2 regions of the Variovorax nivicola genome follow, and region 1 is predicted to be linked to the other one. Evidence: predicted binding sites of a transcription regulator. Region 1 holds the regulator's gene; the other holds the start of a gene.

What was found. The regulator LexA, encoded in region 1, represses DNA repair genes until DNA is damaged. The targets are predictions, from matches to a motif close to ACTGTATNNNNATACAGT.
Region 2: the regulator LexA is predicted to act here: its motif matches at 4,783-4,800, upstream of ACSFBF_RS15135 (PA0069 family radical SAM protein).

Annotation. Positions count from the first base shown of each region.
Region 1 is NZ_JBPJZK010000001.1:469,675-475,288, reverse strand. Features, by position in the region: gene ACSFBF_RS02220 (asparaginase) at 1-734, opposite strand, end outside; gene lexA (transcriptional repressor LexA) at 808-1,491, shown strand; gene ACSFBF_RS02210 (hypothetical protein) at 1,630-1,995, shown strand; gene ACSFBF_RS02205 (D-2-hydroxyacid dehydrogenase family protein) at 2,086-3,093, shown strand; gene ACSFBF_RS02200 (MFS transporter) at 3,090-4,247, shown strand; gene ACSFBF_RS02195 (3-hydroxyacyl-CoA dehydrogenase) at 4,393-5,614, shown strand, end outside.
Region 2 is NZ_JBPJZK010000003.1:531,740-537,353, reverse strand. Features, by position in the region: gene pilV (type IV pilus modification protein PilV) at 1-394, opposite strand, end outside; gene ACSFBF_RS15155 (pilus assembly FimT family protein) at 391-981, opposite strand; gene ACSFBF_RS15150 (type IV pilin protein) at 978-1,436, opposite strand; gene ACSFBF_RS15145 (LysR family transcriptional regulator) at 1,833-2,777, opposite strand; gene ACSFBF_RS15140 (MarR family winged helix-turn-helix transcriptional regulator) at 3,109-3,666, shown strand; gene ACSFBF_RS15135 (PA0069 family radical SAM protein) at 3,663-4,757, opposite strand; gene ACSFBF_RS15130 (GbsR/MarR family transcriptional regulator) at 4,879-5,475, shown strand; gene ACSFBF_RS15125 (thiol-disulfide oxidoreductase DCC family protein) at 5,535-5,614, shown strand, end outside.

The DNA of each region.
Region 1 (5,614 bases):
CCGGACTGCAGCAACGCATCGATCACCGCGCCGCTGGCACCTGCATGGCTCATGACGATCTCGACACGGGGCCACTGCACAGCGGTCGCCCCGAAGAGCTTTGACGCCGGCAACGCCGATCCCTCGGGCCAATTCCGGACACGGCGCACCTCTCCTTCCTCGACGTAGCCGACCGGGCCCGCATCGCCTGAAGCGAAGGCGTCGAGCCGGTATGTGTGCACCTTCTGGATGTCAACGCCGCTGTGGATTGCGCCGGCGCACACAACGGTCACGCCCCTTGCGCCCTGCGTCGCGGCGACGCTGATGGCGTCGCGCACGTTCTGTGGTCCGTCCGGCGCCAGTGCGGTGGCCGGACGCATCGCGCAGGTGAGCACCACGGGCTTGGACGGAGCCAGCACTGAGTGCAGGAAGAAAGCCGTCTCTTCGAGCGTGTCGGTGCCATGCGTGATCACCACGCCCGCCACGTCGGCCTGCGCCAGCCAATGCGCGCAGCGCCGGGCCAGCTGCTGCCAGATGTCGAACGACATGTCCTTGCTGTCGACTTGCGCCACCTGCTCTGCTTCCAGCGATACACCCTCGGGCACCTCGATCCCGCCCAGCAGATCGGCCACGCCCACCTGCCCGGCGGTGTAGCCGATGTTGTCGCCGCTGCTGGCTGCCCGGCCGGCAATGGTGCCGCCCGTTCCCAAAACCACCACACGACGGCGCACTTCAGGCGAGGAGGAATTGACCATGGCTTGTCAACTTTTAAAAACTGGTTAAAAATACAGGTACTGGATATCTAGCCAGTGCCGCAAGGAACCACATATGCAGTTCGCCGTGAAGCTTACAGCCCGCCAGCAGCAGATCCTGGATCTCATCCAGAGCGCCATCGCACGCACTGGTGCGCCACCCACGCGCGCCGAAATCGCCACCCAGCTCGGGTTCAAGTCGGCCAACGCCGCCGAAGAGCACCTGCAGGCGCTGGCACGCAAGGGCGTCATCGAGCTCGTCAGCGGCACCTCGCGCGGCATCCGCCTCAAGGGCGACGCCCTGCGCTCGCTCAACGAAACGCGCCACCGCGAGGGCGGCCAGTTCTCGCTCTCGCTGCCAGGCATGGCCCAGTTGGCGCTGCCGCTCATCGGTCGCGTCGCAGCCGGCTCGCCCATCCTGGCGCAAGAGCACGTCGACCAGACCTATTACGTCGAGAACACGCTGTTCCAGCGCCAGCCCGACTACCTGCTCAAGGTGCGCGGCATGTCGATGCGCGACGCCGGCATCATGGACGGCGACCTGCTCGCGGTGCAGGCGACCAAGGAAGCGCGCAACGGCCAGATCGTGGTCGCGCGCCTGGGCGATGAAGTGACCGTCAAGCGCCTGAAGCGCAACAAACAGGTCATCGAGTTGCACGCCGAGAACCCCGACTATCCGACCATCATCGTCCAGCCCGGCGAGCCTTTCGAAATCGAAGGCCTCGCGGTCGGGCTCATCCGCAACACCATGCTGATGTAGGCCCCAAGGCCTGCGTTCCACAGCACCCCATCCGGCAGCGACAGGTGGCGGGCGTATGGCGAAGAGTCGCCATCACCCTGTCGCGGCCGATTCAAGAAATCCTGCCTGTGTTCAACCTCATACTTTTTTGGAGTTCACATGGGAATCGCCCTCCTCGCCATCGCTGATTTCTGGATGCCGCTGCAATCGCTGGCCAGCCGCCTGATGCCGGCACGCCGCCCTCACCGCAGGGATCGCCTCGACGCCGCTGAAACCTCGGCCGGATTGCGCTATGTAGCGGTGCGCCCCGCCTGCACCGCCCGCTCCAGCGGCGCTGCAACGCCCACGGCACCGGTGCGCCCGTTGCGCGTGGTCCGTGTGGTCGACGGCAAAGGCCAGCAGCACAGCAATCGCGTCGTGATCTCGGGCCGCATGGCCGACGTCTGCGCCGAACTCGACCGGCTCGCAGCACTCGAAACCGCCGAAACCATGGCCACGGCCCCGCGCTCGACACGCCTGCATTGAGCCCGAACACCCCTGCGAGCGGCTGTGGGGGTGGGTATCCAAACGTTCACAGGCACGACATTCCAATGCTGCGAGGCACAATGGCACGCCATGAACATTGTGATCCTCGACGATTACCAGGACGCCGTGCGCAAATTGCGCTGCGCCGCCAAGCTGGACGCGTACGCGGCCAAGGTCTACACCAACACGGTGAAGGGCATCGGGCAACTATCGGTTCGCCTCAAGGACGCCGACGTGATCGTGCTGATCCGCGAGCGCACCCATATCTCGCGCCAGCTGATCGAAAAGCTGCCCAAGCTCAAGCTCATCTCGCAGACCGGGCGCGTCGCCGGGCACATCGACGTCACGGCCTGTACCGAGCGCGGCGTGGCAGTGGCGGAAGGTTCGGGTTCACCGCAAGCGCCTGCCGAGCTCACCTGGGCGCTCATCATGGCTGCGATGCGCCGGCTGCCGCAGTACATCAGCAACCTCAAGCACGGTGCGTGGCAGCAGTCTGGGCTCAAGTCGGCCTCGATGCCGCCCAACTTCGGGCTCGGCTCAGTGCTCAAGGGCAAGACTCTGTGCATCTGGGGCTATGGCCGCATAGGCCAGTTGGTCGCGCGCTACGGGCAAGCCTTCGGAATGCAGGTCGTGATCTGGGGCCGTGAAGCCAGTTGCGCCAAGGCCCGCTCCGACGGCTTTCAGGTTGCGCAGAACCGCCACGAATTCTTTGCCGCGGCCGATGTGCTGTCGGTGCACCTGCGGCTCAACGAAGAGACAAACGGCCTCATCACGCTGGAAGACCTCTCGCGCATGAAGCCGACGGCGCTGTTCGTGAACACCTCGCGCGCCGAGCTGGTCGAAGCCGACGCCCTGCTCGCCGCACTCAACCGCGGCCGTCCCGGGCTGGCCGCCGTCGACGTGTTCGAGAGCGAGCCGCCGCTGCAAGGCCACGCGCTGCTGCGCCTCGAAAACTGCATCTGCACGCCGCACATCGGCTACGTCGAGCAGGAAAGCTACGAGAGCTATTTCGGACAGGCCTTCGACAACGTCGTGAGCTACATCAACGGCAACCCCACGAACATCGTGAATCCCGGCGCGCTGCAGGTCCGCCGGTGAGCCGGCCGGCGCCACAGGGTGCGCTCTGGGCGCTGCTCGTCGGCAATTTCGTGATCGGCACGGGCGTGATGGTGGTGCCCGGCACGCTCAACGAGATCAGCGCATCGCTCTCGGTCACGGTCGCCACCGCAGGGCAGCTGATCACGGCCGCCGCGGCGGTGATGTGCATCGGCGCTCCGCTGCTGGCCGCCGCGGTCGCGGGCTGGGACCGCCGGCAGTTGCTGGCCATCACCCTCTTCTGGTACGCCGCCGGCCATGTCCTCTGCGCGCTGATGCCGAGCTTCGGCGCCCTGCTGCCGGTGCGCATGCTCACGGTGATCGCGCCGGCCATCTTCACGCCCCAAGCCGCCGCTTGCGCCGGCATGCTGGTGCCGCCCGAGCATCGGGGGCGCGCCGTCACCTTCGTCTTCCTGGGCTGGTCGATGGCCTCGGTGCTGGGCCTGCCCATCGGCGCGCTGATCGGCGGGCATCTGGGCTGGCGCATGGCCTTCATGGCGATTGCCGCGCTCAGTGTCGCGAGCGCGACATCGATCTGGCTCACCTTGCCAAGCGGCATCCGTCCCGCTGCACTGACCGCCGAAGCATGGTTGCGCGTGCTGCGCAGCCCGGTGCTGATGGGCATCGTGTCGGTCACGGCGCTGCAGGGCGCCGGCCAGTTCGTGCTGTTCAGCTATTTCGGGCCGATCCTCAAGCAGAGCTTCGGCGCCGATGCCACCACGCTGAGCGTGATGTGGGCGCTGTTCGGCGTCTGTGGGCTAGTCGGCAACATGGTGGTCAGCCGGTACATCGACCGCGTGGGTGCCGGCCGCATGGTGCTGATCACGACCGTGCTGATCGCTTCGAGCCTGCTGGTGTGGCCGCTGGCCTCCACGCTCGCCTGGCTGGCCGTGGTGCTCGTTCCCTGGGGCCTGGGTTGCTTCGCCACCAATTCGGCCCAGCAGGCCCGGCTGGTGGGCCTGGCGCCCGCGCTCGCGCCGGGCTCGGTGGCGCTCAACAGCTCCGGCATCTATACCGGCCAGGCCGTGGGCGCCGCGCTCGGCGGCTGGCTGCTCGCCAACGACGCGGGCGCCTGGATGAGCTGGACCGGTCTGGGCCTGGTGCTGATCGCCATCTCGTTGAGCGTGGCCATCGACCGCAGCCGCCGCGTGCCCTGAAAACGCCTCCGCGTAAAACCCGTCACGCCCCATCCGCGCGGGACTGCAAAATCAGGGCCTTCGACAGCAGCATCTGCGTCGACACCTACATTGGCGCCTGCACGGCAGGCCCGGATACCACCCAACCAGTGAAAATCTCCAGCAAATGACAGTGAACTACTCCCGAATCGGCGTCATCGGCGCCGGCGCCATGGGTCGCGGCATCGCGCAGATCGCCGCCCAGGCGGGCAGCGAAGTGCTGCTACTCGACAGCTTCGCGGGCGCAGCCGAACGTGGCCGCGAAGCCCTCGTCGCCCAATGGAACAAGCTACACGAGAAGAACAAGATCGACGCCGCCACGCGCGATGCCCAGATCGCCCGCGTCAAGGCCGTCGATTCGATCCAGGCGCTGGCCGGCTGCGACCTGGTGATCGAGGCCATCGTCGAAGACCTGGAAATCAAGCGCAAGCTGTTCCGCGAACTCGAAGGCGTGGTGGCCGAGACCGCGACGCTGGTCACCAATACTTCTTCGCTCTCGGTGACGGCCATCGCGGCCGGGCTCAAGCGCCCCGAGCGCATCGCAGGCTTCCACTTCTTCAACCCCGTGCCGCTGATGAAGGTGGTCGAGGTTGTCGCGGGCTTCAAGACCGCGCCCGAAGTCTGCAAGCAACTGGCCGACTATGCAGTGCAGATGGGCCACAGCGCCGTGCAGGCGCAGGACACGCCCGGCTTCATCGTCAACCACGCGGGCCGGGGCTACGGCACCGAGGCGCTGCGCATCGTCGGTGAAGGCGTGACCGACTTCGTGACCGTTGACCGCATCCTCAAGGACCAGGCGGGCTTTCGCCTCGGCCCGTTCGAGCTGCTGGACCTGACGGCGCTCGACGTGTCGCACCCGGTGATGGAGTCGATCTACCACCAGTACTTCGAGGAGCCGCGCTTCCGCCCAAGCGTGATCACCGCGCAGCGCCTGGCCGCCGGTGCCTTGGGCCGCAAGACCAACGAGGGCTTCTACCGCTACAACGACGGCGTGATGCAGCAGACGCCCGAAGCGCCGCCGCCGGTGGTCGAGGGCACGCCCTCGGTCTGGGTGTCGCCGCGCGCAGCACGCCGCGCCGAGCTGCTGCGCCTCGTGAACACGTTGGGTGCACAGATCGACAGCGGCGCCACGGCCGCGCCGCATTCGCTGATCCTGGTCGCACCGCTGGGCTTCGACGTGACCACGGTCGCCGCGGTCGAACGCCTGGACGCCACACGCACCGTCGGCATCGACATGCTGATCGACGACGCCGCCACCAAGCGCCGCGTGCTCGCCACCAACCCCGCCACGCGCCGCGACAGCCGCGACGCCGCGCACGCCCTTTTCGCGCGCGACGGCAAGGCCGTGA
Region 2 (5,614 bases), on a different contig from region 1:
TGCTGCTCTGCTCGGTGCTTGCGCTTGAGCGGGAAGGCGCCTTCCAGGTGATCTGGATGTCTGCGCTATTGGTGGTGCCGCTCACCGCGGTGACCGTCACGGCGCCATTCGGCAGCCCGCCTTTCGTGGCGTCGCTGGCGCGCGTCTGCCAGACCGAGCCCTTGCCCGTGTTCACGGAAATCGACTTGCCGAGCCACATCGCGCTGGCAACGTCGTTGGCGAGCAAGGCGGCCCGGTTGCGGTCTTCTGCATCCGTCGACAGGCTGATGGCGCGCGCCTGCAGGCCGATGAGGCCGAGGATGCCGAACGAAAACAGAAGGAGGGAGACCAGCACTTCGAGCAGGGCGAAGCCCGTTTGCGGGGCTCCAGGAGCGGGAGAAAGGCTTTTCTTCATGGGCAACCGTCGGGAGAATCGGTCAGCTTGCGTGCCGGATCGCACATGCGGATCTGGCCGCCCAGGGCGACCAGCACGCGCAACGGGCGGTCGGCACCGGGAGTCAGGGTGACGTTGTAGGTCTGCAACGCCGAGGCGGTGCCGCAGCTGGCGCCGTTCACATCGGTGTCGGTGTTCGCGACCACGCGCCCCATGGCGTTGAAGCAGACGGCCACGGGCCCCGTGATCTGAACGCCGGATGCAACATCCGTGAGCACGCCGGCCTGCACGAAGGCGCTCTTCGCATCCAGGCTCGACTTGGAGACATTGATCGACCAGTTGCTGCCGTTGGCAACGGCCGTCAGGCTGGTTTGCGGCGCCGGACTGTTGGTCAGCGAAAACACGATGGGCCGGCTGCGGCGCAAGGCTTCGCTCTGCGCGAACCGCAGTCCGTTCTGCAGCGAATCGCTCACGGTGCGAACCTTGTTGTTGTTGATCCACGTCATGAACGAAGGCATGGCCAGCATCGTCAGGACGGCCAGCAGCACGATCGTCACCATCAGTTCGATGAGGGTGAAGCCCGATGCGTGGCGCGGATGGCCCTTCATGCCGGACACGCCTGGCCGCGCCGGGTCACCCAAGCCGCCTTGCAGCCGGTCCACCCCGACACCTTGCTATCGATGGTGGTCGACTGGACCCCGAGCTGGTCCACGAAGAAGGTGAAGCCGGTGGTCGGGCCGCTGCCCACGGCCTGCAGCGTGTAGCTCGTCGAAGTCGCCGCGGGGTCGGTGGTACAGGACAGCGTGAAATAGCCGACGACGGTGGTCTTGCTGCAGGGAGGAACAAAGGTGCCGGTCTTGAGATAGCTCCGGTTGTCCTGGTAGAAGCGCTCCATGTCGGCGCGCATGGCCGACAGGCCATTGGTGCCGTCGACGAGCTGCCCCCGCAGCACGTAGTCGCGATAGCTGGGCAGGGCGAGGGACGCCAGGATGGCCACGATGGCCACCGTGATCATGACTTCGATCAACGTGAAGCCCGCTGCGCTCAAAGACCGTGTCTGCATCCGCTGTCCACCCTTGCAAAACAAAGAAGATCCGTTCGCCTCCAGATTGGAGAAACGATGAAAACGAATGAATTGGACAGGCGCTGAAAGACTGGTCCAATTCAAGCAATCCGCAAATTCGTTCCAGGCGGGACGAAAATGGAATCACCAATGCGTATCTCTATTGGGAGATCGCATGTGACAATTGTTTACGATCTTTGTCGCTTCCTACTAGCGCTCTAAATGAAATTCAGCCGCTCAAGTTTCGAGGTAATCGCGACGCTGAATCGGTGAAATGCACCAAAATCAGGCGCATTGCTCCGATATGGGTCGCGCAGGCGCGGGAATTGAGTCGATAGCAGAAATGCAATGCGTCGCCGAATTGCGGCACGCCAATTGGCGTGCCGCGCCCGGCACTCAAGCCGTCTCTGTCTCTGTCTCTATCTCTGCGTTGGACTGCGGCGTCCACTCCTGCAGGCTGAGCTTTTCCACGGCCATGTCGACGAACGCGGCGACTGCCCGCGGCCTCTGCTGGCGACTGGGATAGACGACGCTCAGGCCGCGGCCGGCCCGCATGTACTGCGGCAGCACCGGCACCAGGCGGCCGGCCGCCACCTCTGCTGCCGTCAGGATCGCCGGCAGCGCGACGATGCCGAGTCCGGCGCACGCGGCCTCGCGCAATGCCACCTGCATGTTGCTGGTGAAGCCCCCTCTCACCCGCACTTCTTCTTCCACGCCGTCAGGCCCCTGGAGACGCCAGGTGGTGAAATTCCCGGTGTCTGGCGGCTGTGTCACGCATGCGTGCCTGCTCAATTCCTCCAGATTGGCGGGCGCTCCGTGCGTCGCCAAATAGGCAGGGCTGGCAAGAAGGCCCCCGTAGCTCGCGAATATCCTGCGGGCCACGTAGCTCGAGTCCGGCAAGGGCCCGATGCGAAACGCGACGTCAATGCGGTCGGTAATGAGGTCAGCCGGGATATCGCTGAGAACGAAATCGAGTTGCACCAGGGGATGCGTGGCGAGAAAAGCCGACACCCATTTCATCTCGAAGTATTCGAAGAAGCTGGCCGAGGCCGCCACCCGGATCGGGCCGCTAGGCGCCTGGCTGCCCGCGACGTGCGATTGCCCAGCTTCGATCAGTTCCTCGACCGCCGGGCCGCACCGCTCATGAAAGGTCTGGCCCGCGCTCGTCAGCGTCAGCTTGCGGGTCGAGCGCTGCATCAGCCGGGTTCCCAGGCGCGCCTCGAGTTGCTGGATGCGCCGGCTCACCGTTGCCGACGGCATACGCAGCTGTCGCGCCGCTTCGGCAAAGCTGCCGAGGCGCGCAACTTGCACGAACATTGCGACTTCGTTCAGGTCAAGCACGGAGATTCTTTCCTTGAATGCCGAATGCAATACGCTTACGGCGTGGAAGGTTTTAATTACGTATTTGCTATCAATCGATCACTGATTTGCAATCATTCAAATCCATCCAGATTCATGAATTCCCGCCCATTGCGGAAGATAGTTAAATCAAGACTGAGCAGTAGCTGACCAATTGGCATTGACGGATGTTTTGTCGGGTACAGTCGCAAATCGGTCGTCGTTGCGGCAATATTCAGCGTTGTTTCCTGGTTATAGGCAATAACCAATAATTAATCTAATCCATTACCCGCCACCAAGGCGGGCTGGCCACAACCCTTCAGTTCCGATTCGTATGCCAGCTTTTCCCAATGCAGATGCCTTGCGCGATCCGCGCTCCCTGGACGACCTGCTCCTGTATCGGCTGTCGCGCGCGGTGCGTGCCTGTGGCGGTATGGCAACCCGCCTGGTCGAAGGCGGCTTCGGCATCACACATCGCGAGTGGGGAATGATCGGCATGCTCGCGCAGATCGGCGAGATCACCTCCTCCGCATTCGCCGAGCGCCTGCAACTGGACCGCGTGCGCACTTCGCGCGGCCTGCGCAGCCTCAGCGAGAAGAAACTGGTGGAGCGCCGGCAGGATGCGCAGGACGGCCGCGAAGTGCATGTGCGCCTGAGCGACACCGGCCAACAGCTATGCGATGCGCTGTTTCCGCGGGTCGCCCGTCTCAACATGGATCTTCTCGACGGCATCGACGCCGAGCACCTCGACATCTTTCTCGAGTGCCTGCGCCGACTCGAACTACGCGGCAGGGAACTGAGCGAACTGGGCGTGGTGCCAGAAAAGGCCGACCGCCGCTCGGGCGGCACGCGCCATCGGTGGCCCGAGCGTGTGGCGCCTGGGTACGGCTAGAACAGGTTGCCTTGCCCCACGGCCCCAGGCGGCCGGAACGCAGTGACGTCCAGCGGAATGCGCTCGCGGTTGTAGCCGAGGCGGTTCGTGGCCTTCTCGAAGCGCTGGTGGATCAGGTCGGCCCACAGGCCCGAGCCTTTCATGCGCGTAGCGAAGTCGGCGTCGTAGTCCTTGCCGCCGCGCATCTCGTGTATGCGCGCCATGATGCGGTCGGCGCGCTGCGGGTAGTGCAGCATCAGCCACTCCTTGAAGAGCGGCGCCACCTCCCACGGCAGCCGCACTACCGTGTAGAAGGCGCTGCGCGCGCCGGCCTCCCACGCGGCTTCGAGCACCTGTTCCATGTCTTCGGTCACGAAGGGAATCTGCGGTGCCACGCTCACACCCACCGGCACACCGGCCTCGGTGAGTGTGCGGATGGTGCGCAGCCTGCGGTGCGGCGCGGCTGCGCGTGGCTCCAGCTTGCGGGCAAGTTCGCCATCGAGCGTGGTCACGGTCACGTACACGGCCACCAGGTGGTCGGCCGCCATGGGCGCGATCAGGTCGAGGTCGCGCTCGATGGCGCTCGACTTGGTAACCAGCGCGAACGGGTGCCGCGTTTCCTGCAGCAGTTCGATGATCGAGCGCGTGAGCCGCAGATCGCGCTCGATGGGCTGGTAGCAGTCGGTGGCGGTGCCGATGGCGATGTAGCTGGGCTTGTAACTCTTGCGCCCAAGCTCGGTGCGCAGCACCTCGACGATGTTGCGCTTGGCGATCAGCTTGGTCTCGAAGTCGAGGCCGGGCGAGAGATTCAGGTAGCTGTGCGTGGGCCGGGCGAAGCAGTAGATGCAGCCGTGCTCGCAACCGCGGTACGGATTGAGCGAGCGGTCGAAGTAGATGTCGGGCGAGTCGTTTTCATTGAGCACCGACTTCACGTCTTCGAAACGCACCTCGGTGGCAATGGGCTGCAGCTCATCGGCCTCGGCCACGCCTTCTTCGAGCGTGCCCCAACCGTCGTCGAAGGCGTTGCGCTCGTCCTTCGAAAAGCGGTGTGCGATGTGCGTGGCCGCGCCGCGGCCCTTGATGGCGTGAATGGGGACTCTGGCAGCTGGCATGGCAACTCCTTGGAGGACTCAATTTACTGTTTATTCATACAGTATTCCACTGATTCACCATTGCCGCTAATTTTTCAATTTCTCTATTGACAGAAATTTCGTAAATCCTAAACTCGAAGCCATGGAACTCACCGACATTCAACGCAAGTTCGTCCTGCACTGGGGCGAAATGGGCTCCATGTGGGGCGTCAACCGCACCGTCTCGCAGATCCACGCCCTGCTCTTCGCGCACGGCAAGCCGATGAACGCCGAGGAACTGTGCGAAACGCTCGGCGTCGCCCGCTCCAACATCAGCAACAGCCTGAAGGAGCTGCAGGCCTGGAACCTCGTGCGTGTGACCCACACGCTGGGCGACCGGCGCGACTATTTCGAGACCAGCGTCGACGTGTGGGAGCTGTTCCGCACCGTCGTGCGCGAACGCAAGGAACGCGAGTTCGACCCCACCGTGCGCGTGCTGCGCGAGCTGGTCTCCAGCCCCGACTTCCAGAAGGAACCGGCCGATGCACAGGACCGCATCCGCTCCACCATGGAACTCATGGACAAGCTCGCCACCTGGGCCGACGAAATGCTGCGGCTGTCGCCCGGCACACTCGACAAGGTGATGACGCTGGGCGCGAGCGTGCAGAGGTTTGTGCGCGGCGATGCGGCTGCGACCGGCAAAGGTGGCGGCAAGGACGAAGACCCGGACGCACACCACGCCAGCCTGCCGATGATCTGAGCCCCTTTTTTTGCCCTCTAGTTTCTGTTTTGACAGAAATATCGATAACCAAGAACGCCATGAGCCACACCGCCCTTCCTGCCTACCCGCTCACGATCTATTTCGACGCAAGCTGCGCGATCTGCTCGGCCGAAATGGG